2 regions of the Streptomyces sp. NPDC007929 genome follow, and region 2 is predicted to be linked to the other one. Evidence: predicted binding sites of a transcription regulator. Region 2 holds the regulator's gene; the other holds the start of a gene.

Region 1 (14,763 bases), on a different contig from region 2:
CGTCAGCAACTCCTCGTACAGCCTCCGGTCGAACTCCCCGGCCACCGGTGCCCGCACCGTCGCTGCCGCCAGGGCCGTCGCCCGGGTGAGGCAGGTCGGCCAGGGGAGGTGTTCCACCCAGGCCGAGAGCAGGCCCGCCACCGCCGCGTCGCCCGCGCCGGTCGGGTTGCCCCGTAGCTGGGTCGGGGGGACCGCTCGCCAGCGGCCCTCTCGGGTCACCGCCAGGAGGCCCTGCGGGCCGAGGGACGCCACCACCGCGCCCGCGCCCCGGCGGCGGGCGTCCTGGGTCGCGCGGAGTGGGTCGTGGGAGCCGGTCAGTTCCGCCAGTTCGTCGGCGTTCGGCTTGATGATGTCCGGGCGGGCCGCGACGCCCCGGCGCAGGGGTTCGCCGCTGGTGTCCAGGAGGACCGGGACGGCGAAGGAGCGGGCCGTGCGGACCAGGCCCGCGTACGCGCCCACCGGGACGCCCGGCGGCAGGCTGCCGCACAGGGCCACCGCGGAGGCGGACGGGAGCAGGTCCTCGTAGGCCTCCTGGAAGGACGACCATTCGGACGGCGTGATCGTCGGGCCCGGCTCGTTGAGCTGCGTCGTGTCGCCGGTGCGCTCGTCGGCCACGGCGATGGTGCGGCGGGTCGCGCCCGATACGGGGACCAGCGCGTCCACCACCCCCGGCGCCGCCGCGAGTCCCTCCTGCACGACCCGGCCCGTCGCGCCGCCCGTGAACCCCGTCACCGTCACCTCGTGCCCGAGGGCGGCGAGCACCCGGGCCACGTTGACGCCCTTGCCGCCGGGGCGTTCCGTCACCTCGGAGACGCGGTGGGAGGCGTGCGGCCTGAGGGACCGTACGCGGTAGGTGATGTCGAGAGCGGTGTTCAGCGTGACCGTGAGGATCACCTGGGCCGACCTCCCCCGATGTGCTTGCCGACGTGAACGTGCAGGTAGCCCGATCATGCCAAAGAGACGGCGGTCGGCCCAGTCCTGGAGTCGGCCGCCGTCTCTCGACTGGGGGATGGATCAGCCCAGTTGGGGAGGGACCACCCATTCGCCCCGGCGCATGACGCCCTTCAGTTCGTACGCGGAGTCCAGCAGCAGCAGGTCGGCGTACTTTCCGGGCTCCAGTGAGCCGATCGTGTCGGCCATGCCGAGCAGCCGGGCCGGGTTGGCGGACAGGGCCGTCACCGCGTCCTCGACGGTGAGCCCGTCGACCGTCACCGCCCGCTTGAACGCGCGGTCCTGGGTGAGGGTCGAACCGGCGATCGTGCCGTCCTCCACCAGCCGGGCCACGCCGTCCGCGACCTCCACCTCCAGCGGGCCCAGCCAGTAGCGGCCGTCGCCGAAACCGGCCGCGTCCATCGCGTCCGTGATGAACGCGACCCGGTCGGCGCCCGCGTGATGGAACGCCAGTCGCAGCGCGGCGGGGTGCAGGTGCGTGCCGTCGTTGATCAGCTCGACCGTGATCCGCTCGTCCTCCAGCAGCGCGGTGATCGGGCCGGGGGAGCGGTGGCCGAGCGGCGGCATCGCGTTGAACAGGTGCGTGGCGACGGTGGCGCCCGCGTCGATGGCCTCCACCGTCTGCTCGTACGTCGCGTCCGTGTGGCCGATCGCCGCGATCACGCCGTGGTCGGCGAGCAGGCGTACGGAGTCCAGGCCGCCGGGCAGTTCGGTGGCCAGCGTGAGCATCTTGGCCCGGCCCCGGGCCGCGTCGATCAGCTTGCGGACGTCCGCGGGGTCCGGGTCGCGCAGCAGGGCCTCGGAGTGGGCGCCCTTGCGGCAGGGGGAGATGAACGGGCCCTCGAAGTGCACGCCCGCGATCTCGCCCTGCTCGGCGAGTTCGCTCAGCAGGCCGGCGCGGTGGGTGAGGGAGTCCATGTCGCCGGTGACGGTGGAGGCGACCAGGGTGGTCGTGCCGTGCAGGCGGTGGGTGTGGATGCCCTTGAGGATGTCGTCGACCGAGCCGGAGGTGAAGGAGGCTCCGCCGCCGCCGTGGTTGTGGATGTCGACGAAGCCGGGGATCACGTAGTGGCCTGTTACGTCGATGACCTGGGCGTTCTTCGGTGCCGACCCGGTGATGCGGGGGCCCTCGATGGTCACCTGGCCGTTTTCCACGGTTCCTGTGGGGAGGACCACGGTCGCGCCGGTCAGGACCGTGGGGTCTTCGGCCGTTGCGGGGTGCGGGTGGTGTGTGGTCGGTCGCGCAGTTCCCCGCGCCCCTGGGGGCGTTGCCATCAGGTGGTTACCTCCGAACGGGCGGTCGACAGCAGAAGGTCCCAGGCCAGCAGGCCCGCCCCCAGGCAACCGGCGCTGTCGCCCAGCGCCGCGGGGACGATCGTCGGCTGTTTCTGGAAGGTGATGCGGCGGCGGATTGCCTCCCGCAGGGGCGTGAACAGCGTGTCCCCCGCCTCGGCCAGCCCCCCGCCGATGATCAGGACGCGGGGATCCAGCAACGTCAGGGCCGTGACCAGGCCGTCGGCCAGGGCGTCGATCGCCTGGTGCCAGACCGCCTCGGCCTTCGGGTCGCCGGAGGCCACCGCCTTCGCGCAGTCGGCCGCGTCGGCGTGCGGGTCGCCCGAGGCGGCGGCCCAGGCCTCGCTGACGGCCGCCGCCGAGGCGAAGCGCTCCAGGCAGCCCTGCTGCCCGCACGGGCAGGGGGCCCCGCCGGGGCGTACGACGATATGGCCGATCTCGCCCGCGAAGCCGTGCGCGCCCGCCTCGACCCGGCCGTCGACGCCGATGGCGCCCGCGATGCCGGTGCCCAGCGCCACGAACAGGTACCGGTCCGCGCCCCGGCCCGCGCCGACCCGCCCCTCGGCGAGGCCGCCGGTGCGCACGTCGTGGCCGAGGGCGACCGGGATGCCGAGCCGCTGTGCCAGCAGCTCGCGCAGCGGGACGTCGCGCCAGCCGAGGTTGGCCGCGTAGACGGCGACGCCGTGCGCCTCGTCGACGATGCCGGGGACGGCCACACCGGCGGCCGACGGGGGCGTACCGAACTGCTCGGCGCCGTACGCGTGCAGCTCGGCGGCGAAGTCGAGGATGCCCGCGACGACGGCGTCCGGTCCCTGGGCGCGTCCGGTGGCCCGGCGGGCCCGGTGCAGTACCTCGCCCCCCGGTCCGGCCAGCGCGGCCTTCATCCCGGTGCCGCCCACGTCGAGGGCGATGACATGTCTCACGGGGAACAGTGTGACCCGGGGACCCGCAAGAGGTCTAGTCCACTCACGTGGTGTAGACCTTGTTCCGGATATCGAAATGTTTCGGCGGCGGTGACGCCGGGGTTGGGGAAGAGCAGCGGTGCAGCGTCGGCGGATGGCAGGAACGATCGCGGTGGTGTCCGCACTGGGCATGACGGCGGTCCTCGGCGGCTGCGGAGCCACGGGCGGATCGGCCGACGTGACCCTGAAGCTGGTCGCCGCCGACTACGGCGACAGCGCGGCCAACAGCTCCGAGAAGTACTGGGAGAAGCTCGCCGCCGAGTACGAGGCCGACCACCCCGACGTCAAGATCGACGTCAGCGTCTACTCCTGGAACGACGTCGACCGCAAGGTCAGGGAGATGGTCGCCGCCGGTGACCCGCCGGACATGGCGCAGATCGGTGCGTACGCCGACTACGCCGCCCAGGACCAGCTCTACAAGGCCGACGACCTGCTCTCCATACGCACGCAGGCCGATTTCGTCGGACAGCTGGCCGCCGCGGGCCAGGTCAAGGGCGTGCAGTACGGACTGCCGTTCGCCGCCTCCACCCGCGTGCTCTTCTACAACAAGTCCCTCTTCGCCAAGGCCGGCATCAGCGCGCCCGAGTCCTGGGACGACCTGGCCGCGGACGCCGAGGCGCTCAAGGCGAAGGGTGTGAAGTACCCGTACGCGCTGCCCCTCGGTCCCGAGGAGGCGCAGGCCGAGACCATGCAGTGGATGCTCAGCGGCGGGGGCGGCTACACCGACGGCGTCGACAGCTACGGCATCGACTCCCCGGAGAACGTCGACACCTTCACCTGGCTGAAGGAGGACCTGGTCGGCAAGGGCCTGACCGGGCCCGTCGCGCCCGGCGAGCTGAACCGGGCCGCGGCGTTCGCCGCCTTCGCCAAGGGCGAGGTCGGCATGCTCAACGGCCACCCCTCGCTGATGAAGATCGCCGCGAAGAACGGCGTCAAGTACGGAATGGTGCCCACACCGGGCAAGGAGGGCCCGAGCCGGTCCACGCTCGGCGTCACCGACTGGATGACGGCGTTCCGCAAGAACGGCCACCGCGACCAGGTGGGGGAGTTCCTCGACTTCGTCTACAGCGAGAAGAACGTGCTGGCCTTCTCCCGTGAGTACGACCTGCTGCCGGTCACCTCCTCCGCGTCCGGCACGATGGCCGCCGCCGACGAGGACCGGCACCTTCGGCCGTTCCTGGAGGAGCTGCTGGCCTCCGAGCTCTACCCCGTCGGCAAGACGTCCTGGGCCGATGTCAGTGCGCAGGTCAAGCAGGAGATCGGCAAGGCGGTCGCGGCCGGGGGGAGTCCCTCCGGTGTGCTCGGGCATCTCCAGGCGGGGGCGACCCGGGCCGAGAGTGCGGAGTAGCTGCCGCTGGGCTGTCGGTGGGGGGCGTTACGGTGCCGTTCATGGGTGAGGACACGGGTGAGCAGGGGCTGGGGCGTCTTGAGCGGGACGTTCTCGCTCTTGAGCGGCGGGGGTTCTCCGGGCCGGGGGTGAAGGAGCGGGCCATACGTGAGGAGCTGGGGCTCGCGCCTGTGCGGTATTTCCAGTTGCTCAATGCGTTGCTTGACGATGCTCGGGCCCTGGCTCATGACCCGGTGACGGTGAATCGGTTGCGGCGGGTTCGGGAGCGGCGGCGGTCCGAGCGGTGAGTGGGGCTTTCTGACCGTCGCGGGTGCGGGTGCGTTGTGGTTGTTCGCGCAGTTCCCCGCGCCCCTGGAGGGGCGCCCCCCCTCAGCCGATTCGATCGGCCAGCGTGGACAGCAGCTCCACCACGCCCTCCGGGCCCTGTACGACCATGTCCGCTCGTTCGCTGAGTTCCGTCACCTCGTCGCTGCCGCTGCACACCAGCAGGCCCGGGGTGCCGGTCGTGCGGAGGGTGTCGACGGCCGAGTAGGCGGGGAGGTCGCCCAGGTCGTCGCCGGCGTAGAGGATGGATCCGGCGTCGATCTCGCGGGCGTAGCCGGTCAGGGCGACGCCCTTGTCCATGCCGGGTGGGCGTAGCTCCAGGACCATGCGGCCGGGCTCGACGATCAGGCCGTGCCGGGTCGCCAGGGCGGTGAGCGGCTCGCGCAGGGCGTCGAAGGCGGCCTGGGGGTCGGCGGCCCGGCGGGTGTGCACGGCCACCGCCCGGCCCTTGTCCTCGACCCAGGTGCCGGTGCCGTCGAGCAGCCCGGGCAGCTCGGTGCGTACGGCCGCGACGCCGGGGTGCGGGTCGGGTGCGGTGATCTTGCCGCTGCGGGCGTCCCACCGCTCGGCGCCGTAGTGCCCGAGGACGACGAGGTGCTCCAGGCCGGGCGCGTCCGCGAAGCCGCCGTTGCGCACCGCGACCTCGGCCGGCCGGCCGGTGACCACCGCCACCGCGGCGACCTTCGGGGCGAGGGCGGCCAGCGCGGGCAGCGCCTCCGGATGGGCCCGGGCCAGCTCCGGGTCGGCCACGATCGGCGCGAGGGTCCCGTCGAAGTCGAGCCCGATCAGTGCCTTGCCGGGCTGTGCGAGGAGGGCGTCGAGGCCGTCCTGCCCGGCCTTCGTGGCGGGGGTGGGAAGGCTGCTCATGCGGCCCTCAGCCCCTCAACGCGTTGAGCTGGTCGACGAACCACTGTGCCGGTGGCAGTGCCGTCGCCGCCGCGGCCAGGCGCTTGCAGCGTTCGGCGCGTTCCTCCGGGCGCATCGACAGGGCCTCGTGCAGGGCCGCCGCCGTACCCGTGATGTCGTAGGGGTTCACCGTGACGGCGTCCTCGCCCAGCTCCTCGTGCGCCCCGGCCTCCCGCGACAGCACCAGCGCGCAGCCCGCGTCGGAGACCACCGGGACCTCCTTGGCGACGAGGTTCATGCCGTCGCGGATGGGGTTGACGAGGGCCACGTCGGCCAGCCGGTAGGCGGCCAGGGAGCGGGCGAAGTCGTCCTTGACGTGCAGCACGACCGGAGTCCAGCCGGGCGTGCCGTACTCGGCGTTGATCTCGTCGGCGACCCGCCGCACCTCGGCCGTGTAGTCCCGGTACACCGCGAGGTCCTGCCGGGAGGGGTAGGCGAAGGCGACGTGCACCACCCGCTCGCGCCACTCGGCGTGCGTCTCCAGCAGGCGGCGGTAGGCCAGCAGGCCGCGCACGATGTTCTTGGACAGTTCGGTGCGGTCCACCCGGACGATGGTGCGCCGGCCCTCGCCGATCTCCTGCCGCAGCGCGGTGATCCGCTCCTCGACGTCCGGCTCGTGGGCCCGCTTGCGCAGGAAGTCCGCGTCGGCGCCGAGGCCGTGCACCCCGACCCGCGTGCCGCCCAGCCCGCCCGCGAACCGCTCGGCGCACGCGGTGAACGCCTCCGCCCAGCGTTCGGTGAGGAAGCCGAGGCGGTCCGCGCCGAGCATGCCGCGCAGCACCTGCCCGGCCACGTCGTCCGGCAGCATCCGGAAGTACTCGGGCGGCGCCCACGGCGTGTGCGAGAAGTGCCCGATGCGCAGGTCGGGCCGCAGCTCGCGGAGCATGCCCGGCACCAGCGTCAGGTGGTAGTCCTGCACCACGACCGCCGCGCCCTGCCCGGCCTCCTCGGCCAGCGCCTCGGCGAACGCCCGGTTGTACGCCTCGTAGGACGCCCACTGCCGCCGGAACTCCGCGTCGAAGACCGGCTCCAGGGGTGTCTGGTAGAGCATGTGGTGCACGAACCACAGGACCGAGTTGGCGATGCCGTTGTACGCGTCGGCGTGCACGTCGGCCGGGATGTCCAGCATCCGCACGCCGTCCTCGCCGATCCCGCGCCGTACGGCCTCGCGGTCGCCGTCGGACAGCGCCGAGCACACCCACAGCGCGTCCGCGTCCGAGCCGATCGCGGAGAGCCCGGAGACCAGCCCGCCACCGCCCCGTTTGGCCTCCAGCGAGCCGTCCTCGCCCACCGTGTACGAGACGGGACCCCGGTTGGAGGCCACCAGCACCTGCGCAGCACCGTTCGTCGAAGACATAAGCCTCAACCTAGCCCGGCCCCCGAACGCTCAAACGTGCGGATCTGCCGCGTCCGGCCGAAAACCGTCCCGGTCAGGCCGCTTTCCGCGCCTGGTACTCGGCGATGTCCACCATCGGCGGACGCTCCTCGGTGTCCACGGAGTACGTCCGCGGCTCGAAGCCGTCCTCGCCTCGCTCGAACTGCGTCAGGGACGGCCGGATCAGATGCCCGCGGGCCAGCCGCAGCTGGGCCGTGCGGTAGATCGCGGCGGCCATCCGGCCCAGCGCCTGCCCGTCCTGGTGCCGGTGCTTGCGCACCCCCACGTCCACCTGGGCGAGGGCGTCCAGGCCCACCAGGTGCAGGGCGTCCACCAGCATGCCCAGCTCCACGCCGTACCCGACGGGGAAGGGCAGCTGCTCCAGCAGGGAGCGGCGGGCCGCGTACTCGCCGCCCAGCGGCTGCACGAAACCGGCCAGCTGCGGCCAGTGCATGTTCAGCAGCGGGCGCGCCATCAGCTCGGTGACCCGGCCGCCCTGCCCGGCGGCGCCGCCGAGGGGGCGGTCGTACATGGCCTTCACCAGCTCCACGTCCGGATCCGTCAGCAGCGGGCCCACGATCCCGGAGACGAAGTCGGACGAGAAGTCCCTGAGGTCCGCGTCCACGAAGCAGACGATGTCGCCGCGGGTGACCAGGAGCGAACGCCACAGCACCTCGCCCTTGCCGGGCACGGCGGGCAGGCGCGGGAGTATCGCGTCCCGGTGCACCACCCGGGCGCCCGCGGCGGCGGCCACCTCGGAGGTGCGGTCGGCGGACCCGGAGTCGACGACGACCACCTCGTCGACGAGCGGCACCTGCCGCATCAGGTCATGGCGGATGACGGAGACGATGTCGCCGACCGTCGCCTCCTCGTTGAGCGCGGGCAGCACCACGCTGACCGTCCGGCCCGTGCGCTGCTTCGCGGCGAGGATCTGGTGGAGCGGGCGCTCGTTCGCTGACCAGGAACGGGTGCTCAGCCAGCGCTCGACTTCTTCCAGCACCGTGGCGGCTCCTCTGCGTACTCTCGGCGGGACGGGTTGCCCGCCGCCGTAGCGGCTGACGGGTACAGTCATCTCGCGGTTCGGACGACTATCTCAACTGTCCGGGTCGTCGGTTACAGTCTTGAACAACGCGGATGACCATCGCATGTCCGGGGTCACCCGCCGCCTACAACCACATACAGCTCATCCAGAGGGGCAGAGGGAAACGGCCCGATGAAGCCCCGGCAACCCTCCAGTCGGTACTCGTAGGTCACTGTCGACCACCAGCGCGAGGCTCCCGGCTCGGGAAGGTGCCAAATCCGTCTCACGGCGAGATGCGTCGTGAGGAAGATGAGGAGAAAGGGCCTCGCCTCACATGGCTGCGCAGACTGTTGCAAGCACCACTGAATCCACCGTAGACCTCGGCCCCGCCGCCGCGCTCAGCTGCCGCGAGTGCGGCCACCGTGTGCCCCTCGGCCCGGTCTTCGCGTGCCAGGAGTGTTTCGGCCCGCTGGAGATCGCCTACGACTTCTCGGCCTACGACACCGAAGAGCTCCGCAAGCGCATCGAAGCGGGACCCGCGAACATCTGGCGCTACGCCCCGCTGCTGCCGGTCCCGGCCGACGTCGCGGACAAGCCGAACATCAACCCCGGCTGGACCAAGCTCGTCAAGGCCGACAACCTCGCGCGCGAGCTGGGCGTCGACGCCGGCAAGCTGTTCGTGAAGGACGACTCCGGCAACCCCACGCACTCCTTCAAGGACCGCGTCGTCGCCCAGGCCCTGGAGGCCGCGCGCGCCTTCGGCTTCACCACGCTCTCCTGCTCCTCCACCGGCAACCTGGCCGGTGCGGTGGGCGCCGCCGCGGCCCGCGCCGGGTTCCGCTCCTGCGTGTTCATCCCGCACGACCTGGAGCAGGGCAAGGTCGTCATGGCCGCGGTCTACGGCGGCGAGCTCGTCGGCATCGAGGGCAACTACGACGACGTGAACCGCTTCTGCTCCGAGCTGATCGGCGACCCGGCCGGCGAGGGCTGGGGCTTCGTCAACGTCAACCTGCGGCCGTACTACGCCGAGGGCTCCAAGACCCTCGCGTACGAGATCTGCGAGCAGCTCGGCTGGAAGCTCCCCGACCAGCTGGTCGTGCCGATCGCCTCCGGCTCGCAGCTGACGAAGATCGACAAGGGGCTCCAGGAGCTGATCAAGCTCGGTCTGGTCGAGGACAAGCCGTACAAGATCTTCGGTGCGCAGGCCGAGGGGTGCTCGCCGGTGTCCGTCGCCTACAAGGCCGGGCATGACGTGGTGCGCCCGCAGAAGCCGAACACGATCGCCAAGTCGCTGGCGATCGGGAATCCCGCGGACGGGCCGTACGTGCTGGACATCGCGCGGCGGACCGGTGGGGCGGTGGAGGACGTGAACGACGAGCAGGTCGTCGATGCGATCAAGTTGCTCGCGCGGACCGAGGGGATCTTTGCGGAGACCGCCGGTGGTGTGACCGTGGGTGTCGCCAAGAAGCTGATCGAGAGCGGGCTGCTCGACCCGTCGTTGACGACCGTGGTGCTGAACACGGGTGATGGGCTGAAGACGCTGGACGCGGTGGCGGGTACCGGGCTCACTGCGACGATTCGGCCCAACCTGGACTCGTTCCGGGAAGCCGGGCTCGTCTGATCGTCGTTCGCTGCGGGCCGGTGGGGGCTGGTCGCGCCCGCGCGGCGGAGCCGCAAATCGACACAGCCCCGCGCCCCTAAGAGCAGGTGCGTCACCCAACCCGGAGGTTTTGAAGATATGAGCGTCACCGTTCGCATCCCCACGATCCTGCGCACCTACACCGGCGGCCAGGCTGAGGTGTCCGCCGATGGTGGGACCCTCGGCGAGGTCATCGCCGATCTGGAGAAGAACCACACCGGGATCGCCGCCCGGGTGCTGGACGACCAGGGCAAGTTGCGCCGGTTCGTCAACGTGTACGTCAACGACGACGACGTGCGGTTCGAGCAGGGGCTGGAGACGGCCACGCCCGACGGTGCCGGTGTGTCGATCATTCCCGCCGTCGCCGGCGGCTGAACCGGTCGGACGGCTTGATCATTACCTTCGGTAACGGCCGTCACTGAGAGTTCATCGAATTGCCCCCTCCGTGAGAGAAGCGGAGGGGGCAATTCTGCGTGATTGAGCGCGGTACAGTTGGGGAACGCGGTCCCGATCCCCTGATCGGAACCCTGAATTCCCGCTGCGAGCCCGACAAGATGTAGCCAAAGTGTGCGCATCTTTTGCGGCTTTTGTTCCCTTTGTGTGGCCCGACTTGCCCTGAACTCGGGCGAATTCTCCCCACATTCCGGACCCGGCGCGTCCAGAATTCTCGTCCGATTGACCTGTTGCAGACGGCAGTTGGACAGATACATTCAGCCGCGGTCGACGCGTTCCGGCGCACGCCCCCAACCGTGGGGGGTGAGGTCTGACCCGGGTCCGCGAAGTGTGGATCTGTGCAAGGGCCAGTAATAGGGGAGTTAGGCATGGCTCAGGGCACCGTCAAGTGGTTCAACGCGGAGAAGGGGTACGGCTTCATCGCGGTCGACGGTGGTGCGGATGTTTTCGTCCACTACAGCGCGATTCAGATGGACGGCTACCGCACCCTTGAAGAGGGCCAGCGGGTCGAGTTCGAGATCTCGCAGGGCCAGAAGGGACCGCAGGCCGACATGGTTCGCGTCTCTGCCTGAACGCGCACCACGACCAACGCATCAGCACCGGTCTTCTCAGAAGGGCCCGTACCCCCCGGGGTGCGGGCCCTTCCGCATGCTCGAACACCCCGCGGGACAGTGTTCGCGGGCGGCTGACGCCCCCGCCCGATCCCCGGGAGGCGCTTGCACTCGCAGGGGTCGAGTGCTAATCATTGCGTTAGCACTCTGAAGGTGAGAGTGACAACGTAAGGACCGGGTCGGTGAGGCCCGCAGGCCGGGTGGGGAAGGAACCACAAGGCAAGCGAGCCGTCCGTCGCGGGCGCGGGCGCGGTCCGAAGTAATCACCCCCAGTCCTGGAGGGACCACTTCACATGGCCAAGATCATCGCGTTCGACGAGGAGGCGCGGCGCGGCCTCGAGCGCGGCATGAACCAGCTCGCGGACGCCGTCAAGGTGACGCTCGGCCCCAAGGGCCGCAACGTCGTCCTCGAGAAGAAGTGGGGCGCGCCCACGATCACCAACGATGGTGTCTCCATCGCCAAGGAGATCGAGCTCGAGGACCCGTACGAGAAGATCGGCGCCGAGCTGGTCAAGGAAGTCGCCAAGAAGACGGACGACGTCGCCGGTGACGGTACGACCACCGCGACCGTTCTCGCCCAGGCCCTGGTCAAGGAGGGTCTGCGCAACGTAGCCGCCGGCGCCAACCCGATGGCCCTCAAGCGTGGTATCGAGCGTGCCGTCGAGGCCGTCTCCGCCGCCCTGCTGGAGCAGGCGAAGGATGTCGAGACCAAGGAGCAGATCGCTTCCACGGCCTCCATCTCCGCCGCCGACACCCAGATCGGCGAGCTCATCGCCGAGGCCATGGACAAGGTCGGCAAGGAAGGCGTCATCACCGTCGAGGAGTCCCAGACCTTCGGTCTGGAGCTGGAGCTCACCGAGGGTATGCGCTTCGACAAGGGCTACATCTCGGCGTACTTCGCCACCGACATGGAGCGTATGGAGGCCGTCCTCGACGACCCGTACATCCTGATCGCCAACTCGAAGATCAGCAACGTCAAGGACCTGCTGCCGCTCCTCGAGAAGGTCATGCAGTCCGGCAAGCCGCTGCTGATCATCGCCGAGGACGTCGAGGGCGAGGCCCTGTCGACCCTGGTCGTCAACAAGATCCGCGGCACCTTCAAGTCCGTCGCCGTCAAGGCCCCGGGCTTCGGCGACCGCCGCAAGGCGATGCTGCAGGACATCGGCATCCTCACCGGCGGCGAGGTGATCTCCGAGGAGGTCGGCCTCAAGCTGGAGAACGCCACGATCGACCTGCTGGGCAAGGCCCGCAAGGTCGTCATCACCAAGGACGAGACCACCATCGTCGACGGTGCCGGCTCCGCCGACCAGGTCGCCGGCCGGGTCAACCAGATCCGCGCCGAGATCGAGAACAGCGACTCGGACTACGACCGCGAGAAGCTCCAGGAGCGCCTGGCGAAGCTCGCGGGCGGCGTGGCCGTCATCAAGGCCGGTGCCGCCACCGAGGTGGAGCTCAAGGAGCGCAAGCACCGCATCGAGGACGCCGTGCGCAACGCCAAGGCGGCCGTCGAGGAGGGCATCGTCGCCGGTGGTGGCGTGGCCCTGCTCCAGGCCTCCCAGGTCTTCGAGAAGCTGGAGCTCGACGGTGACGAGGCGACCGGCGCCAACGCCGTGAAGCTCGCGCTGGAGGCCCCGCTGAAGCAGATCGCCGTCAACGGTGGTCTCGAGGGCGGCGTCGTCGTGGAGAAGGTCCGCAACCTCCAGGTCGGTCACGGCCTGAACGCCGCGACCGGTGAGTACGTCGACATGATCGCCGAGGGCATCATCGACCCGGCGAAGGTGACCCGTTCCGCTCTGCAGAACGCCGCCTCCATCGCCGCGCTGTTCCTCACCACCGAGGCCGTCATCGCCGACAAGCCGGAGAAGGCCGCCGCGCCCGCCGGTGGCGGCATGCCGGGCGGTGACATGGACTTCTGATCGACCCCTGGGGATTCCCCGGTTGATCAACGGTCTTACCGAGGGCGGCACTTCCTGTTCAGGCAGGGGGTGCCGCCCTCGGGCGTGTCCGGGGGTGCACTCTCCCGCGTGTCCGGGATCACAGCGAGGGTGGGATGGCGGGGCCGGGCCGGGTGGTTGAAGCTTGCATCCAATGCGTATGCACATACCAGCCGGTACCCCCGAAGGAGTCCTCCGTATGACCCTCGCCGCCTCCGCATCCCGCGCCGCCGAAATCCTCTCCCGGCCCGTGTCGCTGGGCGGCCTGACCGTTCCGAACCGGATCGCGATGGCGCCGATGACCCGGATGTTCTCCCCGGGTGGCGTGCCCGGCGAGGACGTCGTCTCGTACTACGCGCGCCGCGCCGCCGCCGGAGTCGGCCTGATCGTCACCGAGGGCACCTACGTCGGCCACGACTCGGCCGGGCAGAGCGATCGTGTGCCGCGTTTCCACGGTGAGGAGCAGCTCGCGGGCTGGGCGAAGGTCGCCGAGGCGGTGCACGCGGCGGGCGGCACGATCGTGCCCCAGCTGTGGCACATCGGCATGGTCCGCAACCAGGGCGAGCCCCCGTTCGCCGACGCCCCCGCCGTCGGCCCCTCCGGTCTGCGCATCGGCGCCGACGAGCCCACCGGCAAGGCCATGACCCAGGTCGACATCGACGCGGTCATCGGCGCGTTCGCCGAGGCCGCCGCGGCCGCCGAGCGCATCGGCTTCGACGGCGTGGAGCTGCACGGCGCCCACGGCTACCTGCTCGACCAGTTCCTCTGGGAGGGCACCAACCGTCGCGGCGACGCCTACGGCGGCGACCGGGTCGCCCGCGTCAAGCTCTCCGAGGAGATCGTCGCGGCCGTCCGCGAGACCGTCTCCGCAGACTTCCCCGTCATCTTCCGCTACTCCCAGTGGAAGCAGGAGGCCTACGACGCCCGCCTCGCCGAGACGCCCGAGGAGCTGGAGTCCATCCTGGCCCCGCTCGCGGCGGCCGGTGTCGACGCCTTCCACGCCTCCACCCGCCGCTACTGGGTGCCCGAGTTCGAGGACTCCGACCTGAACCTGGCCGGGTGGACGAAGAAGCTCACCGGCAAGCCGGCCATCACCGTCGGCTCGGTCGGCCTGAACGGCGACTTCATCAAGGCCCTCCAGGGCCAGGGCGCCGAGGTCGGCGACCTCGACAACCTCCTGGACCGTTTCGAGCGCGACGAGTTCGACATGGTCGCCGTCGGCCGCGCCCTGCTCCAGGACCCCGAGTGGGCCCGCAAGGTGCTCGACGGCCGCCTGGAGGAGCTGGCGTCCTACGACCCGGCGTCGCTGAAGTCCCTCAGCTGACCACCGTCACCTGAGGCCCTGGATCTGCTCGCTTCGGTCAAGGGACACTGACCGAGCGTTTGTTCACCCGTACGGAGTGAGGAGATCCCGATGACGACGACCGAGTCCCGCCCGCCGCACGACGATTCCGCCGGGCAGCCGGGGCCGGTGGTGCGCACCACCGGCGGGGCGGTCCGGGGCCGCAGGGAGGCGGGGCTCGCGGTCTTCCGGGGCATCCCCTTCGCCGCGCCGCCGGTGGGCGAGGCCCGCTTCCAGGCGCCCCGTCCGGCCCGGCCCTGGGACGGCACACGGGAGGCCCGCGCCTTCGGCCCGCCGCCCCCGCAGGACCTCGGCAGCCTGGGCGGCCCGGGCCTGCTCGATCTCCCCGAGGGCGACGACTGGCTCACGGTCAACGTCTGGACCCCCGACCCCGACCCGGCGGCCCGCCGCCCGGTCATGGTGTGGATCTACGGCGGTGCCTACAAGCTCGGCCACTCCGGCAGCCCCGGCTACGACGCCCGGCACATCGCCACCGAGGGCGATGTGGTGGTCGTGTCCCTCAACTACCGCCTGGGCATGGAGGGTTTCGCGCACATCGAGGGGGCGCCCGCCAACCGCGGACTGCTCGACCAGGTGGCCGCGC
Region 2 (14,763 bases):
CGACGCCGCGGCCCGGGCGCTGGTGGCCGCGGGCGCGCGTCCCACCCCGCCCGGTGACGGGCCCCAGACGCGCTTCCTGTCCCTGCTGTACGGCGAACTCGTGCCCTTCGACGGCGGCGTCCGCTGCACCGTCGCCTCCGCCGGGCACCCGCTGCCGCTGCTGCTCGGGGCGGGCGGCGAGGTCCACACGGCCGCGCAGCCCCAGACCCTCCTCGGGGTCGTGGAGGACGCCACCTACACCAGCGAGACCTTCGAGCTGCGCTCCGGCGACACGCTGCTGTGCGTAACCGACGGCGTGACCGAGCGCCGCTCGGGCTCCCGCCAGTTCGACGACGGGGACGGGCTCGCGACCGCCCTGGCCGGGTGCGCCGGGCTGGACGCGGATCTGATAGCCGAGCGGATCAAGCGGCTGGTGCACGACTTCGGGGCCCGGCCGCCCGCGGACGATCTCGCGCTGCTGGTCCTCCAGGCGGACTGACCGGCGCTCTGCCGGCTCCCGGCGGACCGACCGGCGCTCTGCTGGTCCTCCGGGCGCAGGGGCGCGCGCCGGTGCTGGACAATGGAAGGCATGCCTTCCGCACTCCCCGACGGTGAGCCCGTCCCCGACGACGGCGCGCTGCCCGCGTCCGCGCTCGCCGGGGCCGCCGACCGCCCGCTCGGGTTCTACCTGCACGTCCCGTACTGCGCGACCCGCTGCGGCTACTGCGACTTCAACACCTACACCGCGACCGAGCTGCGCGGCACCGGTGGGGTGCTGGCGTCCCGCGACAACTACGCCGAGACGCTGGCCGACGAGATCCGCCTGGCGCGCAAGGTGCTGGGTGACGATCCACGTCCCGTGCGCACGGTGTTCGTGGGCGGGGGCACGCCCACGCTGCTGGACGCCGGGGACCTGGTGCGGATGCTCAAGGCCGTGCGGGACGAGTTCGGGCTGGCGGAGGACGCCGAGGTCACGACCGAGGCGAACCCGGAGTCGGTGGACCCCGGGTACCTGGCCGCCCTGCGCGAGGGGGGCTTCAACCGGATCTCCTTCGGCATGCAGAGTGCGCGGCAGCATGTCCTGAAGGTGCTGGACCGCACGCACACCCCCGGGCGGCCCGAGGCGTGTGTGGCGGAGGCCCGGGCGGCCGGGTTCGAGCATGTGAACCTCGACCTGATCTACGGCACGCCGGGGGAGTCCGACGACGACTGGCGGGCGTCGCTGGACGCGGTGCTGGGGGCCGGACCGGACCATGTCAGCGCGTACGCCCTGATCGTCGAGGAGGGGACGCAGCTCGCGCGGCGGATCCGGCGCGGTGAGGTGCCGATGACCGACGACGACGTGCATGCCGACCGCTATCTGATCGCTGACGAGGTGCTCTCGGGCGCCGGGTTCGAGTGGTACGAGGTGTCGAACTGGGCGACCTCTCGGGCCGGGCGGTGTCTGCACAACGAGCTGTACTGGCGGGGAGCCGACTGGTGGGGGGCCGGGCCCGGGGCGCACAGCCATGTGGGCGGGGTGCGGTGGTGGAACGTCAAGCACCCGGGGGCGTACGCGGGGGCGCTGGCTTCGGGGAGGTCGCCGGGGGCCGGGCGGGAGGTGCTGTCGGAGGAGGATCGGCGGGTCGAGAGGGTTCTGCTGGAGTTGCGGCTGCGGGAGGGTGTGCCGTTGTCGCTGCTGCGGGCGCAGGGGTTGGCCGCCGCACGCAGGGCCTTGTCCGACGGGCTGCTTCAGGAAGAGCCGTACGGGGAGGGGCGGGCTGTGCTGACCTTGCGCGGGCGGTTGCTGGCGGACGGGGTTGTTCGGGACCTCGTTGACTGAGGTGCCGGTGCGTTGGTGCTGGGGGCGGGGCGATGCGCGGCTCGGCGCGACGAGGTGCCGCTGCGCCCACCCGTGCCGCCCTTAGCGGCACGCATGCCCGCAGCGGGGGCGGCACGCATGCCCGCAGCGAGGGTGCTACGTCGTCACGAAGTCGATCAGTTCTTCCACCCTGCCCAGCAGTTCCGGCTCCAGGTCCTTGTACGTGCGGACGCCCGACAGGATTCGTTGCCAGGCCGCGCCCGTGTTCTCCGGCCAGCCCAGCGCCCGGCACACGCCGGTCTTCCAGTCCTGGCCGCGCGGGACCCGGGGCCACGCCTCGATGCCCAGGGACGACGGTTTCACCGCCTCCCAGATGTCGATGTAGGGGTGGCCCACGACCAGCGCGTGCTCGCTCGTCACCGACTGGGCGATGCGCCACTCCTTCGAGCCCGGCACGAGGTGGTCCACCAGGACGCCCAGCCGTGCGTCCGGGCCTGGGGCGAACTCGGAGACGATCGACGGCAGGTCGTCGACGCCCTCCAGGTACTCCACGACCACGCCCTCGATGCGCAGGTCGTCGCCCCACACCTTCTCGACCAGCTCGGCGTCGTGCCGGCCCTCGACGTAGATGCGGCCGGCGCGGGCCACCCGTGCGCGGGCGCCGGGGACGGCCACCGAGCCCGAGGCCGTGCGGGTGGGACGTGCCGGTCCGCCCGGCGCGGGGCGGACCAGGGTCACCACCCTGCCCTCCAGCAGGAAGCCGCGCGGCTCCATCGGGAACACCCGGTGCTTGCCGAAGCGGTCCTCCAGCGTCACCGTGCCCGCCTCGCAGCGGATCACCGCACCGCAGAAGCCGGTCCCCGGCTCCTCCACCACCAGGCCGGGCTCCGCCGCGACCTCCGGCACCGGCTGGGGCTTCTTCCACGGCGGGGTCAGATCGGCGGAGTACTGGCGCATTCGGATGACGATAGGAGAAGGCGACCGGTGATCACCGCGACACGCCGAAACGCGCCGCCAGCGCGTCCCGTTGCGCCCGTACGAACGCCGCGTCCACCACCGCTCCGTGACCGGGCACGTACACCGCGTCCTCACCGCCCAGGTCCAGCAGCCGGTCCAGGGCGGCCGGCCAGCGCGACGGCACCGCGTCGGGGCCCGCCTGCGGCTCGCCCGACTCCTCGACCAGGTCGCCGCAGAACACCACCTCCGGATCACCCGGCACCAGCACCGCCAGATCGTGCGCGGTGTGCCCGGGGCCGACGTTCGCCAGCAGCACCTGCCGCCCGCCGCCCAGGTCGAGGGTCCACTCGCCGGAGACCAGGTGGCCGGGCGGGGCCAGCCGCTCCGCCGCCTCCCGCGCCGTGGGCGCCGCGAGGCCCTGGCGCACCGCGTCCTCGCGCAACTCCTCGCGGTCCCGCGCCCGCGACAGCACCGCGTCCACGCCCACCGCTCCGAACACCTCGGTGTCCGGGAGGGCGGCGGCGCCGAGGACATGATCGAAGTGCGGGTGGGTCAGCGCGAGATGTGTCACACGGTGACCGGTGAGCGCCCGCGCCTGCGCGCCCAGTTTCGCGCCCTCGGCGAGGCTCGACCCCGCGTCGATCATGAGGACCGCGCCCTCCCCGGCCACCAGCCCGATCGTGCAGTCCCACACCGGCAGCCGGCACCGCCCCACACCGGCGGCCAGGCGCTCCCATCCGAGGTCTTCCCAAGTCACCGTCATACGGCGACGCTAGCGGTGCGCCCCGCTCGGGGCACGGCGCCGCACGACCAGCCTTGCCGGGGGTGTACCCCACCGCCGTACACTGGGCCGGGGAATGCTGGCACTCGCACGCGCAGAGTGCCAGGCTCAACGGGCAGGACCACGGGCGGACGACTTCTGGAGGTGTGCGCGATGCTCAGTGAACGCAGGCTCCAGGTGCTGCGCGCCATCGTCCAGGACTACGTCGGCACCGAGGAGCCGGTGGGTTCCAAGGCCCTCACCGAGCGGCACAGCCTCGGCGTCTCCCCGGCGACCGTCCGCAACGACATGGCGGCCCTGGAGGACGAGGGGTACATCGCCCAGCCGCACACCAGTGCCGGGCGCATCCCCACCGACAAGGGCTACCGGCTGTTCGTCGACAAGCTCGCCGGTGTCAAGCCGATGACCGCGCCCGAGCGGCGTGCGATCCAGAACTTCCTCGAAGGCGCGGTCGACCTCGACGACGTCGTGGCGCGCACGGTGCGGCTGCTCGCGCAGCTCACGCGTCAGGTCGCCGTCGTGCAGTACCCCTCGCTGACCCGTTCGACCGTGCGGCATGTGGAGTTGCTCTCCCTCGCCCCCGCGCGGGTGATGCTCGTGCTGATCACGGACACCGGGCGGGTCGAGCAGCGGGTGGTCGACTGCCCGGCGCCCTTCGGCGAGGCCTCGCTGGCGGATCTGCGCGCCCGGCTCAACAGCCGTGTGGCGAACCGCCGTTTCGCGGATGTGCCGGGTCTGGTGGAGGATCTCCCGGAGGCGTTCGAGCACGAGGACCGGGGTACGGTCTCCACGGTGCTCTCCACACTCCTGGAGACGCTCGTCGAGGAGAACGAGGAGCGGCTGATGATCGGCGGCACCGCCAATCTGACCCGCTTCGGGCATGACTTCCCTCTCACGATCCGGCCGGTGCTGGAGGCGCTGGAGGAGCAGGTCGTGCTCCTCAAGCTGCTCGGCGAGGCGCAGGATCCGGGCGTGACCGTACGGATCGGTCATGAGAACGCCCACGAAGGACTCAACTCCACGTCCGTCGTGTCGGTCGGCTACGGTTCGGGCGGCGAGGCAGTCGCCAAGCTCGGCGTGGTCGGACCGACCCGCATGGACTACCCGGGAACGATGGGAGCGGTACGCGCAGTGGCACGGTACGTCGGACAGATCCTGGCGGAGTCGTAGTGGCCACGGACTACTACGCCGTACTCGGCGTGCGCCGCGACGCGTCGCAGGAAGAGATCAAGAAGGCCTTCCGGCGGCTCGCGCGCGAGCTGCACCCGGACGTCAACCCCGATCCGAAGACCCAGGAGCGGTTCAAGGAGATCAACGCCGCTTACGAGGTGCTGTCGGACCCGCAGAAGAAGCAGGTCTACGACCTCGGCGGCGACCCGCTCTCGCAGGCCGGTGGCGGCGGCGCGGGCGGCTTCGGAGCCGGTGGTTTCGGAAACTTCTCGGACATCATGGACGCGTTCTTCGGCACGGCGTCGCAGCGCGGACCGCGCTCGCGCACTCGCCGCGGCCAGGACGCCATGATCCGTATCGAGGTCGAGCTCGACGAGGCGGCCTTCGGCACGACGAAGGACATCCAGGTCGACACGGCCGTCGTCTGCAACACCTGCAACGGCGAGGGCGCGGCCCCGGGCACCTCCGCGCAGACCTGTGACATGTGCCGCGGCCGCGGTGAGGTCTCGCAGGTCACCCGGTCCTTCCTGGGCCAGGTCATGACGTCCCGCCCCTGCCCCCAGTGCCAGGGCTTCGGCACCGTCGTGCCGACCCCGTGCCCGGAGTGCGCGGGCGACGGCCGGGTCCGCTCCCGCCGTACGCTCACGGTCAAGATCCCGGCCGGTGTCGACAACGGCACGCGGATCCAGCTCGCCGGTGAGGGCGAAGTCGGCCCCGGCGGTGGTCCGGCCGGTGACCTCTACGTCGAGATCCACGAGCTGCCGCACAGCACGTTCCAGCGGCGCGGCGACGATCTGCACTGCACGGTGACGATCCCCATGACGGCGGCGTCCCTCGGCACGAAGGTGCCGCTGGAGACGCTCGACGGCATGGAGGAGGTCGACATCCGCCCGGGCACCCAGTCCGGCCAGTCGATCCCGCTGCACGGCCGGGGCGTCACGCACCTGCGCGGCGGCGGACGCGGCGACCTCATCGTCCACGTCGAGGTCCAGACCCCGACCAAGCTCGACCCCGAGCAGGAGCGCCTCCTGCGAGAGCTCTCCAAACTCCGCGGAGAGGAACGCCCCACGGGGCAGTTCCAGCCGGGGCAGCAGGGGTTGTTCTCGCGGTTGAAGGATGCCTTCAACGGGCGCTGACGCGAGCGGTCGGGTCGTTGCCGGGGGTCCGGGGGTTGTCCCCCGGGCGGGCACAGTCGGCCGGGGCAGCAAGGGTTGTTCTCTCGGTTGAAGGATGCCTTCAACGGGCGCTGAGACCGCCCGTGCTTCTGGTCTATGCCAGTCGGCAGGCCGGTTTCGGGGTTGTTCGGAGGACGTGACAACATGCGGTCATGTCCTCCGCACTGACCGATCTCTTCCCCCTCCCGATCGTGCAGGCCCCCATGGCGGGCGGCGTCTCCGTACCGCAGCTCGCGGCGGCCGTGTGCGAGGCGGGCGGGCTCGGGTTCCTCGCCGCCGGGTACAAGACCGCCGACGGGATGTACCAGGAGATCAAGCAGCTCCGGAGCCTCACCACCAGGCCCTTCGGCGTCAACGTCTTCATGCCGCAGCCGGAGTACCCGGCTGCGAGCAGCGGCTCCACCGGAGCGGCCGGCGCCGCGCTCCCCTCCGCGGCCGCCGTCGACGTCTACGCCCACCAACTGGCCGGCGAGGCCACCTGGTACGAGGCCGAGCTGGGCGATCCGGACAGCGGACGTGACGACGGCTTCGAGGCCAAACTCGTGGTGCTGCGCGACAACCCCGTGCCGGTGGTGTCGTTCCACTTCGGCGTCCCGGGCCGCGAGGTCGTCGACACCCTGCACCGCGTCGGCACCTTCGTCCTGGCCGCCGCGACCACCCCCGACGAGGCGCGGGCCGTCGAAGGGGCCGGTGCGGACGCGGTCATCGTCCAGGGCATCGAGGCGGGCGGCCACCAGGGCACCCACCGGGACATCCCCGAGACGGACGGGTCCGGCATCGGGCTGCTGTCGCTGGTCGCCCAGGTCCGTGAGGCCGTCGGCATCCCGATCGTCGCCGCCGGGGGCATCATGCGCGGCGGGCAGATCGCCGGGGTCCTCGCGGCGGGCGCGAGCGCGGCCCAGTTGGGCACCGCCTTCCTCGCCACGCACGAGTCGGGCGCGAACGCCCTGCACAAGCAGGCGCTGACCAACCCGCTGTTCGTCCGCACGGAACTGACCCGGGCGTTCTCCGGGCGGCCCGCGCGCGGCCTCGTCAACCGGTTCCTGCGCGAGCACGGCCCGTACGCGCCCGCCGCCTACCCGGAGATCCACCACCTCACCGCGCCGCTGCGCAAGGCCGCCGCCAAGGCCGGTGACGCGCAGGGCATGGCGCTGTGGGCCGGGCAGGGGCACCGGATGGCGCGGGAGCTGCCCGCCGGGCAGCTGGTCGAGGTGCTGGCCGGGGAACTGGCCGCAGCCCGCGCCGCGTTGGCGGGCGGGGGTGCGCTGTGACCGCGCCGGTGTTCGTGGTCGAGCACTTCGACGCGGGCGGCGGCGGCCGGTACGTCCTCGACGGGCCGGAGGGGCGGCACGCCGTCTCCGTGAAGCGGCTGCGCGCCGGTGAGGACGTCGTCCTCACGGACGGGGCGGGCCGCTGGGCGGACTGCGTGGTGCTCGACACGGAGGGCAAGGACCGGCTGATCGTCCAGCTGGACTCGGTGTCCGAGGAGCCCGCGGAGCAGCCCCGGGTCACCGTCGTCCAGGCGCTGCCCAAGGGCGACCGGGGCGAGCTCGCCGTCGAGACGATGACCGAGGTCGGCGTCGACGCGATCGTGCCGTGGGCGGCGGCGCGCTGCATCACACAGTGGAAGGGCGAGCGCGGGGTCAAGGCGCTGGGCAAGTGGCGGGCGACGGCCCGGGAGGCCGGCAAGCAGTCCCGCCGGGTGCGCTTCCCCGAGGTCGCCCAGGCGGCGACCACCAAGCAGGTAGCCGCCCTGCTGGCCGGGGCGGACTTCGCCGCCGTGCTGCACGAGAGCGGGGACAGGCCGTTGGCCACTGCCGAACTGCCGGCCACGGGTGACATCGTGCTGGTGGTAGGGCCCGAGGGAGGCGTCGCGCCGGAGGAACTGGCGCTGTTCGAGGAAGCGAGGGCCAAGCCGTACCGCCTCGGGCGCAGTGTGCTGCGCACCTCGACCGCCGGGACGGCCGCCGCGGCCGTACTCCTGGCACGCACCGGACGCTGGTCCTGACCCCCTCGGACCGTGGACGTGAAGGGCCGGCGCGTCTCAAGGGCCCCGAGAGCGACCTGCCGGGGCGTCAGGAGTGGCTGATGTCGCGCCGCTGACGCCTTTGCGCCCTACCGCGCGACCCCCGTCAGTGGCAGGCTCCCTCCATGGGGGTTTCGACGAGGATTCGACCCGGGCGGCGCGGGCGGCGGGTGGCGGTCGCGGCGGCGTTCGCCGTGCTGGCGGTGGGCGGCGCCGTCGCCTGTGAGCCCGGCGCCATCAGCTCCGCGTCCGTCGCGTACACCACCGACGAGACGGTGACCAAGGAGCTCAACCGGCAGAAGGCGGGCGTGCGTTGGCTCACCTGCACCGCCTCCTACGGGGACAGCGGCGGGAAGTCGTCACCCTCGGCGCGTGAGCGGACCGTCGCAGAAGTCGACTGCCAGGGCGAGACCAAGGACGGCAAGGACATCACCGTCGACGGCAAGGTCACCCACGCGGTGAACGGCGCCTGCGTACGCGGGAACATCACCGCCAAGGTGGACGGCAAGGTGTGGTTCCAGGTCGACGGCCTCGGCGACTGCGACTCCACCACCCCGCCCCCCGTCGGCGGGCCCGGCGGCGGCGGGCCCGGGCCGACCGTCACCGTGACCGTGACCCAGACCGTCTGGTGCGACCGGTACCCGGACTGCCGTCCCGTCGAGGGCAAGTGATCCGAACCCTGTCCGCGCGGCGTGGTCCCTGCATAGGGTGATCAGGTGACATCGTCTGCTTACCTCCGGTTCCCCCATGTGCACGGTGACCTGGTCGCCTTCACCGCCGAGGACGACGTGTGGCTCGCCCCGCTCGACGGCGGCCGGGCCTGGCGGGTCAGCGCCGACAACATGCCGGTGACCCAGCCCCGCATCTCGCCCGACGGCACCACCGTCGCCTGGACCTCCACCCGCGACGGTGCCCCCGAGGTGTTCGTCGCCCCGGTCGACGGCGGCCCGGCCAAGCGGCTGACGTACTGGGGCAGCCTCAAGACACAGGTGCGCGGCTGGACCCCGGACGGCGAGGTGCTGGCGATCAGCACCCAGGGGCAGGCGAGCCTGCGCCGCACCTGGGCACGCGCCGTCCCGCTCGACGGCGGCCCGGCCACCACCCTGCCCTACGGCCCCGTCGGCGACGTCGCCCACGGCCCCCACACGGTGCTGCTGTCCGCGCCGATGGGCCGCGAGGCCGCCTGGTGGAAGCGCTACCGCGGCGGTACGGCGGGCAAGTTGTGGATCGACCGCGAGGACGACGGCCAGTTCACGCGGCTGCACGAGGACCTCGACGGCAACCTCGAGTACCCCTTCTGGGTGGGGGACCGGATCGGCTTCCTCTCCGACCACGAGGGCACCGGAGCGCTCTACTCCTCCCTCGCCGACGGCTCCGACCTGCGCCGCCACACCCTCCTCGACGGCTTCTACGCCCGGCACGCCGCGACCGACGGCACCCGGGTCGTCTACTCCAGCGCCGGTGAACTGTGGGTGCTGGACGACCTGGACGGGGCCGAACCGCGGCGGCTGGAGGTGCGGCTGGGCGGGCAGCGCGTCGATCTCCAGCCGTTCCCGGTGAACGCCTCCCGGTGGTTCGGCTCGGCCTCCCCCGACCACACCGCGCGCGGCAGCGCGGTCGCCGTACGCGGCTCCGTGCACTGGGTCACCCACCGCGCCGGACCGGCCCGCGCGCTGGCCTCGGCCCCCGGCGTGCGGGCCCGGCTGCCGCGCACCTTCCGCGCGGACGGCGAGCAGTGGGTGGTGTGGGTGACGGACGCCGAGGGCGACGACGCCCTGGAGTTCGCGCCCGCCACCGGACTCGCCCCCGGGGTGACACCCCGCCGGCTCGCCGCCGGTCAGCTCGGCCGGGTGCTGGACCTCGCCATGGCGCCCGACGGCAGCCGGGCCGCCGTGTCCTGCCACGACGGGCGGCTGCTGCTCGTGGAGCGGGAGACGGGCGAGGTGCGGGAGGTCGACCGCAGCGAGGACGGCGACGTGTCGGGCCTCGTCTTCTCACCCGACTCGACCTGGCTGGCCTGGTCCCACCCCGGCCCCCGGCCGCTGTGCCAGCTGAAGCTCGCCAACACCACCGACCTGTCGGTCACCGAGGCCACCCCACTGCGCTTCCAGGACTACGCGCCCGCCTTCACCATGGACGGCAAGCACCTCGCGTTCCTGTCGACCCGCTCCTTCGACCCGGTCTACGACGAGCATGTCTTCGACCTGGCCTTCGTGGTGGGCGCCCGGCCGCATCTGATCACCCTCGCCGCCACCACGCCCTCCCCGTTCGGGCCGCAGCGGCACGGCAGGTCCTTCGAGACGCCCGACCGGGAGGAGACCCCCGACAGCGAGGGCACCCCCACCACCCGCATCGACCTCGAAGGCCTCGCCGACCGCATCGTGCCCTTCCCGGTCGAGGCCGCCCGCTACACCAACCTGCGCGCCGCCAAGGACGGTGTGCTGTGGCTGCGCCACCCGGTCACCGGTGTGCTCGGCGCGTCCCGGGCCACCCCGGACGACCCCGAGCCCAAGTCCGAGCTGGAGCGCTACGACCTCGCCCAGCAGCGCGTCGAGCACCTCGCCGTCGACGCCGACCACTTCGCCGTCAGCGGCGACGGCAAGCGGGTGCTGCTGTGGACCGACGGGCGGCTGAAGGTCGTCCCCAGCGACCGGCGTGCCTCAGGCGACGACGACAGCGACTCCAACATCACCGTCGACCTGGGCCGGGTACGCCAGTTCGTCGACCCGGCGGCCGAGTGGCGCCAGATGTTCGACGAGAACGGCCGCATCATGCGCGACCACTTCTGGCGGCCCGACATGAGCGGCGTCGACTGGGACGGCGTCCTCGACCGCTACCGGCCCGTCGTGGACCGCTGCGCCACCCACGACGACCTCGTCGACCTGCTGTGGGAGGTGCAGGGGGAACTCGGCACCTCGCACGCCTACGTCACCCCGCGCGGCGGCTCCGGCGGCGGGCCCCGCCAGGGTCTGCTCGGTGCCGACATCTCCCGCCACGAGGACGGCAGTTGGCGCGTCGACCGCATCCTGCCCTCCGAGACCTCCGACCCGGACGCCCGCTCCCCGCTGGCCGCCCCCGGCGTCGCGGTGCGCCCCGGCGACGCCATCGCCGCGATCGCCGGTCAGCCGGTCGACCCCGTGCTCGGCCCCGGCCCGCTGCTGATCGGCACGGCGAACAAGCCGGTGGAGCTGACCATCTCCCCGTCCGGCGGCGGCGACCCGAGGCACGCCGTCGTCGTGCCCGTAGCCGACGAGGAACCCCTGCGCTACCACGCCTGGGTCGCCGACCGCCGCGCCTACGTCCACGAGAAGTCCGGCGGCCGTCTCGGCTACCTCCACGTCCCGGACATGCAGGCCCCCGGCTGGGCGCAGATCCACCGCGACCTGCGCGTCGAGGTCGCCCGCGAGGGCCTGGTCGTCGACGTCCGCGAGAACCGCGGCGGCCACACCTCGCAGCTGGTCGTCGAGAAGCTGGCCCGCCGTATCGTCGGCTGGGCCGTCCCGCGGGGCATGCGCCCCTACAGCTACCCGGAGGACGCCCCGCGCGGCCCCGTCGTCGCCGTCGCCAACGAGTTCTCCGGCTCCGACGGCGACATCGTCAACGCGGCGATCAAGGCCCTCGGTCTCGGCCCGGTCGTCGGCACCCGCACCTGGGGCGGCGTCATCGGCATCGACAGCCGCTACCGCCTGGTCGACGGCACCCTGGTCACCCAGCCCAAGTACGCCTTCTGGCTGGAGGGCTACGAGTGGGGCGTGGAGAACCACGGGGTGGACCCGGACGTGGAGATCGTCCAGCGCCCCCAGGACTACGCGGCGGGGAGGGACACCCAACTGGACGAGGCGATCAGGCTGGCACTGGAGGCACTGGAGACCAGTCCGGCGAAAACGCCCCCCGCCGTACCGACCCTTTAAGGGGCGCGGGGCTGGGTCGATGTGCGGCTCCGCCGCGTGGGCGCGACCAGCCACGACCGGCCCCGCACCCGACGACGATACGATGCCCACGACGGACCACATTCGGCCAACCCCCGGAGGGAAAATGGCAGGGGAGCCCCAGGAAGACTGCCTGTTCTGCAAGATCGTCGCAGGCACCATCCCGGCGACCATCGTCCGCCAGACACAGACGACGATCGCGTTCCGCGACATCAACCCCCAGGCCCCCACTCACGTCCTGATCATCCCCAAGGCGCACTACGAGAACGCCGCCGCCCTCGCCGCCGCCGACCCGGCCCTCACCGCCGACGTGGTCCGCGAGGCCCAGGCCGTCGCGGACGAGGAGAAGCTCGACAGCTACCGCCTCGTCTTCAACACCGGCAGCGGCGCCGGCCAGACGGTGTGGCACGTGCACGGCCACGTGCTCGGCGGCCGGGGCCTCGACTGGCCCCCGGGGTGATCCGCCTTGTCCGTACGCGAACTCGTGGTGCTCGGCACCGCCTCCCAGGTCCCCACCCGGCACCGCAACCACAACGGCTATCTGCTCCGCTGGGACGGCGAGGGCATTCTCTTCGACCCCGGCGAGGGCACGCAGCGCCAGATGCTGCGTGCCGGGGTCGCCGCGCACGACCTGAACCGGATCTGCGTCACGCACTTCCACGGTGACCACTCCCTCGGTCTCGCCGGAGTGATCCAGCGCATCAACCTCGACCGGGTCCCGCACCAGATCACCGCCCACTACCCGCGCTCCGGGCAGCGCTTCTTCGACCGGCTCCGGTACGCCACCGCCTACCGTGAGACCGTCGGCATCACCGAGGCCCCGGTCGACGCCGACGGGCCGCTGGCCCGCACGGGCGGCTACACCCTGGAGGCCCGGAAGCTGTGGCACCCGGTGGAGTCGTACGGGTACCGGATCGTCGAGCCCGACGGCCGCCGCATGCTGCCCGAGCGGCTCGCCGCGCACGGCATCAAGGGCCCGGACGTCGGACGGCTCCAGCGCGAGGGCTCGCTCGGCGGAGTCTCACTCGACGACGTCAGCGAGACGCGGCGCGGGCAGCGCTTCGCGTTCGTCATGGACACCCGGCTCTGCGACGGTGTGCACGCGCTCGCCGAGGGCTGCGACATGCTCGTCATCGAGTCGACGTTCCTCGACGACGACGAGGAACTCGCCGTCGAGCACGGGCATCTGACGGCGGGCCAGGCGGCCCGGGTGGCCCGGGACGGCGGCGTGCGGCACCTCGTGCTGACCCACTTCAGCCAGCGCTACACCGACCCGGACGCGTTCGAGCGCCAAGCCCGCGCCGCCGGGTACGAGGGTGAGCTGACCGTGGCCCATGATCTACTCCGGGTACCGGTTCCGAAGCGTCGGTGAAACGGCCGTACGATGAATTGATGTCCCTCCCCAAAGCCGAACTGCACCTTCACATCGAAGGCACCCTGGAACCGGAGCTGGCCTTCGAGCTCGCCGCGCGCAACGGCGTCACCCTGCCGTACGCCGACACCGACGCGCTGCGCGAGGCCTACCGGTTCGAGGACCTGCAGTCGTTCCTGAACCTGTACTACGAGCTCATGGCCGTCCTGCGCACCGAGCGGGACTTCGAGGACCTGGCGAACGCCTATCTCGCCCGGGCCGCCGCGCAGGGCGTGCGGCACGCGGAGATCTTCTTCGACCCGCAGGCCCACACCGCCCGCGGTCTGGAGATCGGCACGGTCGTCGAGGGGCTGTGGCGGGCGCTGGGGAGCAGCGAGGCCAACCACGGTGTCTCGACCCGGCTGATCCTGTGCTTCCTGCGCGACGAGTCCGCCGAGTCGGCCCTGGCCACCCTGGCGGCGGCCGAGCCGTTCCTGGACCGCATCACCGGCGTCGGCCTGGACTCCGCGGAGGTCGGGCACCCGCCGGTGAAGTTCCGCGAGGTCTACGACAGGGCCGCCGCGCTCGGTCTGCGACGGGTCGCCCACGCCGGTGAGGAGGGCCCGCCGCAGTACATCACCGAGGCGCTGGACGTCCTCGGTGTGGAGCGGGTCGACCACGGGCTGCGCTGTGTGGAGGACCCCGCGCTGGTGGAGCGACTGGTGCGCGAGAGGGTGCCGCTGACGCTGTGCCCGCTGTCGAACGTCCGGCTGCGCACGGTCGACACCCTCGCCGACCACCCGCTGCCCGCCATGCTCGACGCGGGCCTGATGTGCACGGTCAACTCCGACGACCCGGCCTACTTCGGCGGCTACGCGGGCGACAACTTCGACGCCGTGCGCGCCACCCTCGATCTCACCGAGGAGCGGCTGCGCGAGCTGGCCCGCAACTCCTTCCTCGCCTCCTTCCTGGAGGACGACGAGGAGCTGCGGGCGCGGTATCTCGCCGAGGTGGAGGCCTACACCTTCGGTCAGCCGCGGGGGTCTCAGAAGACCTCCGACCCCGCCTTGCCGTAGGCACGCTGGGCGGGGACGGCCGGGGTCTCCACCGGGATCTCCACCACCGGCTGCTCCGGGGCGCCGATCTCCGGGATCGCGCCGCTGGGCGTGCCCGTGGCGGCGGCGACCAGGGCGGCCGGGTGCCCGCCGCGACGGCGGATCGCGCCGGGCAGCAGCGGGCGTCCGCCGGTGTGCAGGGCGACGGCGGTCATCGGCAGGGCGATCACCAGCAGCCCGGCGCCGAGGGCCGCGCCCATGGCCGGGAACCCGGCCTGCGCCGACAGCACGCTGCCGGTCAGCGGCCCGGCGGCGGTGCCCAGCGAGGACGCCGAGCCCACCAGCACCGCCCAGCGCCCGCGCGCATCGAGCGAGGCGGCGAGCCCGATGAGGTACGACAGCACCACCGGGTAGAGCGTGTTCCAGGCGATCTCGCCGGCCGCGAAGCTCCCGAGGCCGGTCGCGGAGGCGCTGAGCGCGATGCAGACGGCGATGAGGACGGTGCCGCCGCCGATGGGTATCGCGCGTCCGAGCCGGGC

The links. Region 2 encodes HrcA, which represses chaperone genes, less so after heat shock. Its sites were predicted from a motif close to TTNGCACTCNGNNNNNCNGAGTGCNAA; they were not measured.
Positions count from the first base shown of each region.
Region 1: a site for HrcA is predicted at 11,023-11,049, ahead of groL (chaperonin GroEL). Genes of this name have one in related genera too.

Region 1 covers NZ_JBIBKD010000006.1:157,007-171,769, forward strand. Annotated here, with positions in the region: gene ACFZDE_RS21490 (hexose kinase) at 1-894, opposite strand, end outside; gene nagA (N-acetylglucosamine-6-phosphate deacetylase) at 1,015-2,226, opposite strand; gene ACFZDE_RS21500 (ROK family protein) at 2,226-3,167, opposite strand; gene ACFZDE_RS21505 (extracellular solute-binding protein) at 3,301-4,554, shown strand; gene ACFZDE_RS21510 (DUF3263 domain-containing protein) at 4,596-4,841, shown strand; gene otsB (trehalose-phosphatase) at 4,924-5,745, opposite strand; gene ACFZDE_RS21520 (trehalose-6-phosphate synthase) at 5,753-7,141, opposite strand; gene ACFZDE_RS21525 (glucosyl-3-phosphoglycerate synthase) at 7,215-8,159, opposite strand; SAM riboswitch class I at 8,340-8,496, shown strand; gene thrC (threonine synthase) at 8,515-9,801, shown strand; gene ACFZDE_RS21535 (MoaD/ThiS family protein) at 9,919-10,194, shown strand; gene ACFZDE_RS21540 (cold-shock protein) at 10,641-10,844, shown strand; gene groL (chaperonin GroEL) at 11,177-12,799, shown strand; gene ACFZDE_RS21550 (NADH:flavin oxidoreductase) at 13,017-14,141, shown strand; gene ACFZDE_RS21555 (carboxylesterase family protein) at 14,232-14,763, shown strand, end outside.
Region 2 covers NZ_JBIBKD010000002.1:599,595-614,357, forward strand. Annotated here, with positions in the region: gene ACFZDE_RS07485 (SpoIIE family protein phosphatase) at 1-478, shown strand, start outside; gene hemW (radical SAM family heme chaperone HemW) at 569-1,801, shown strand; gene ACFZDE_RS07495 (DUF3097 family protein) at 1,937-2,737, opposite strand; gene ACFZDE_RS07500 (MBL fold metallo-hydrolase) at 2,769-3,500, opposite strand; gene hrcA (heat-inducible transcriptional repressor HrcA) at 3,672-4,688, shown strand; gene dnaJ (molecular chaperone DnaJ) at 4,688-5,824, shown strand; gene ACFZDE_RS07515 (nitronate monooxygenase) at 6,016-7,134, shown strand; gene ACFZDE_RS07520 (16S rRNA (uracil(1498)-N(3))-methyltransferase) at 7,131-7,871, shown strand; gene ACFZDE_RS07525 (hypothetical protein) at 8,015-8,560, shown strand; gene ACFZDE_RS07530 (S41 family peptidase) at 8,651-11,800, shown strand; gene ACFZDE_RS07535 (HIT domain-containing protein) at 11,925-12,278, shown strand; gene ACFZDE_RS07540 (ribonuclease Z) at 12,285-13,190, shown strand; gene ACFZDE_RS07545 (adenosine deaminase) at 13,211-14,245, shown strand; gene ACFZDE_RS07550 (MFS transporter) at 14,215-14,763, opposite strand, start outside.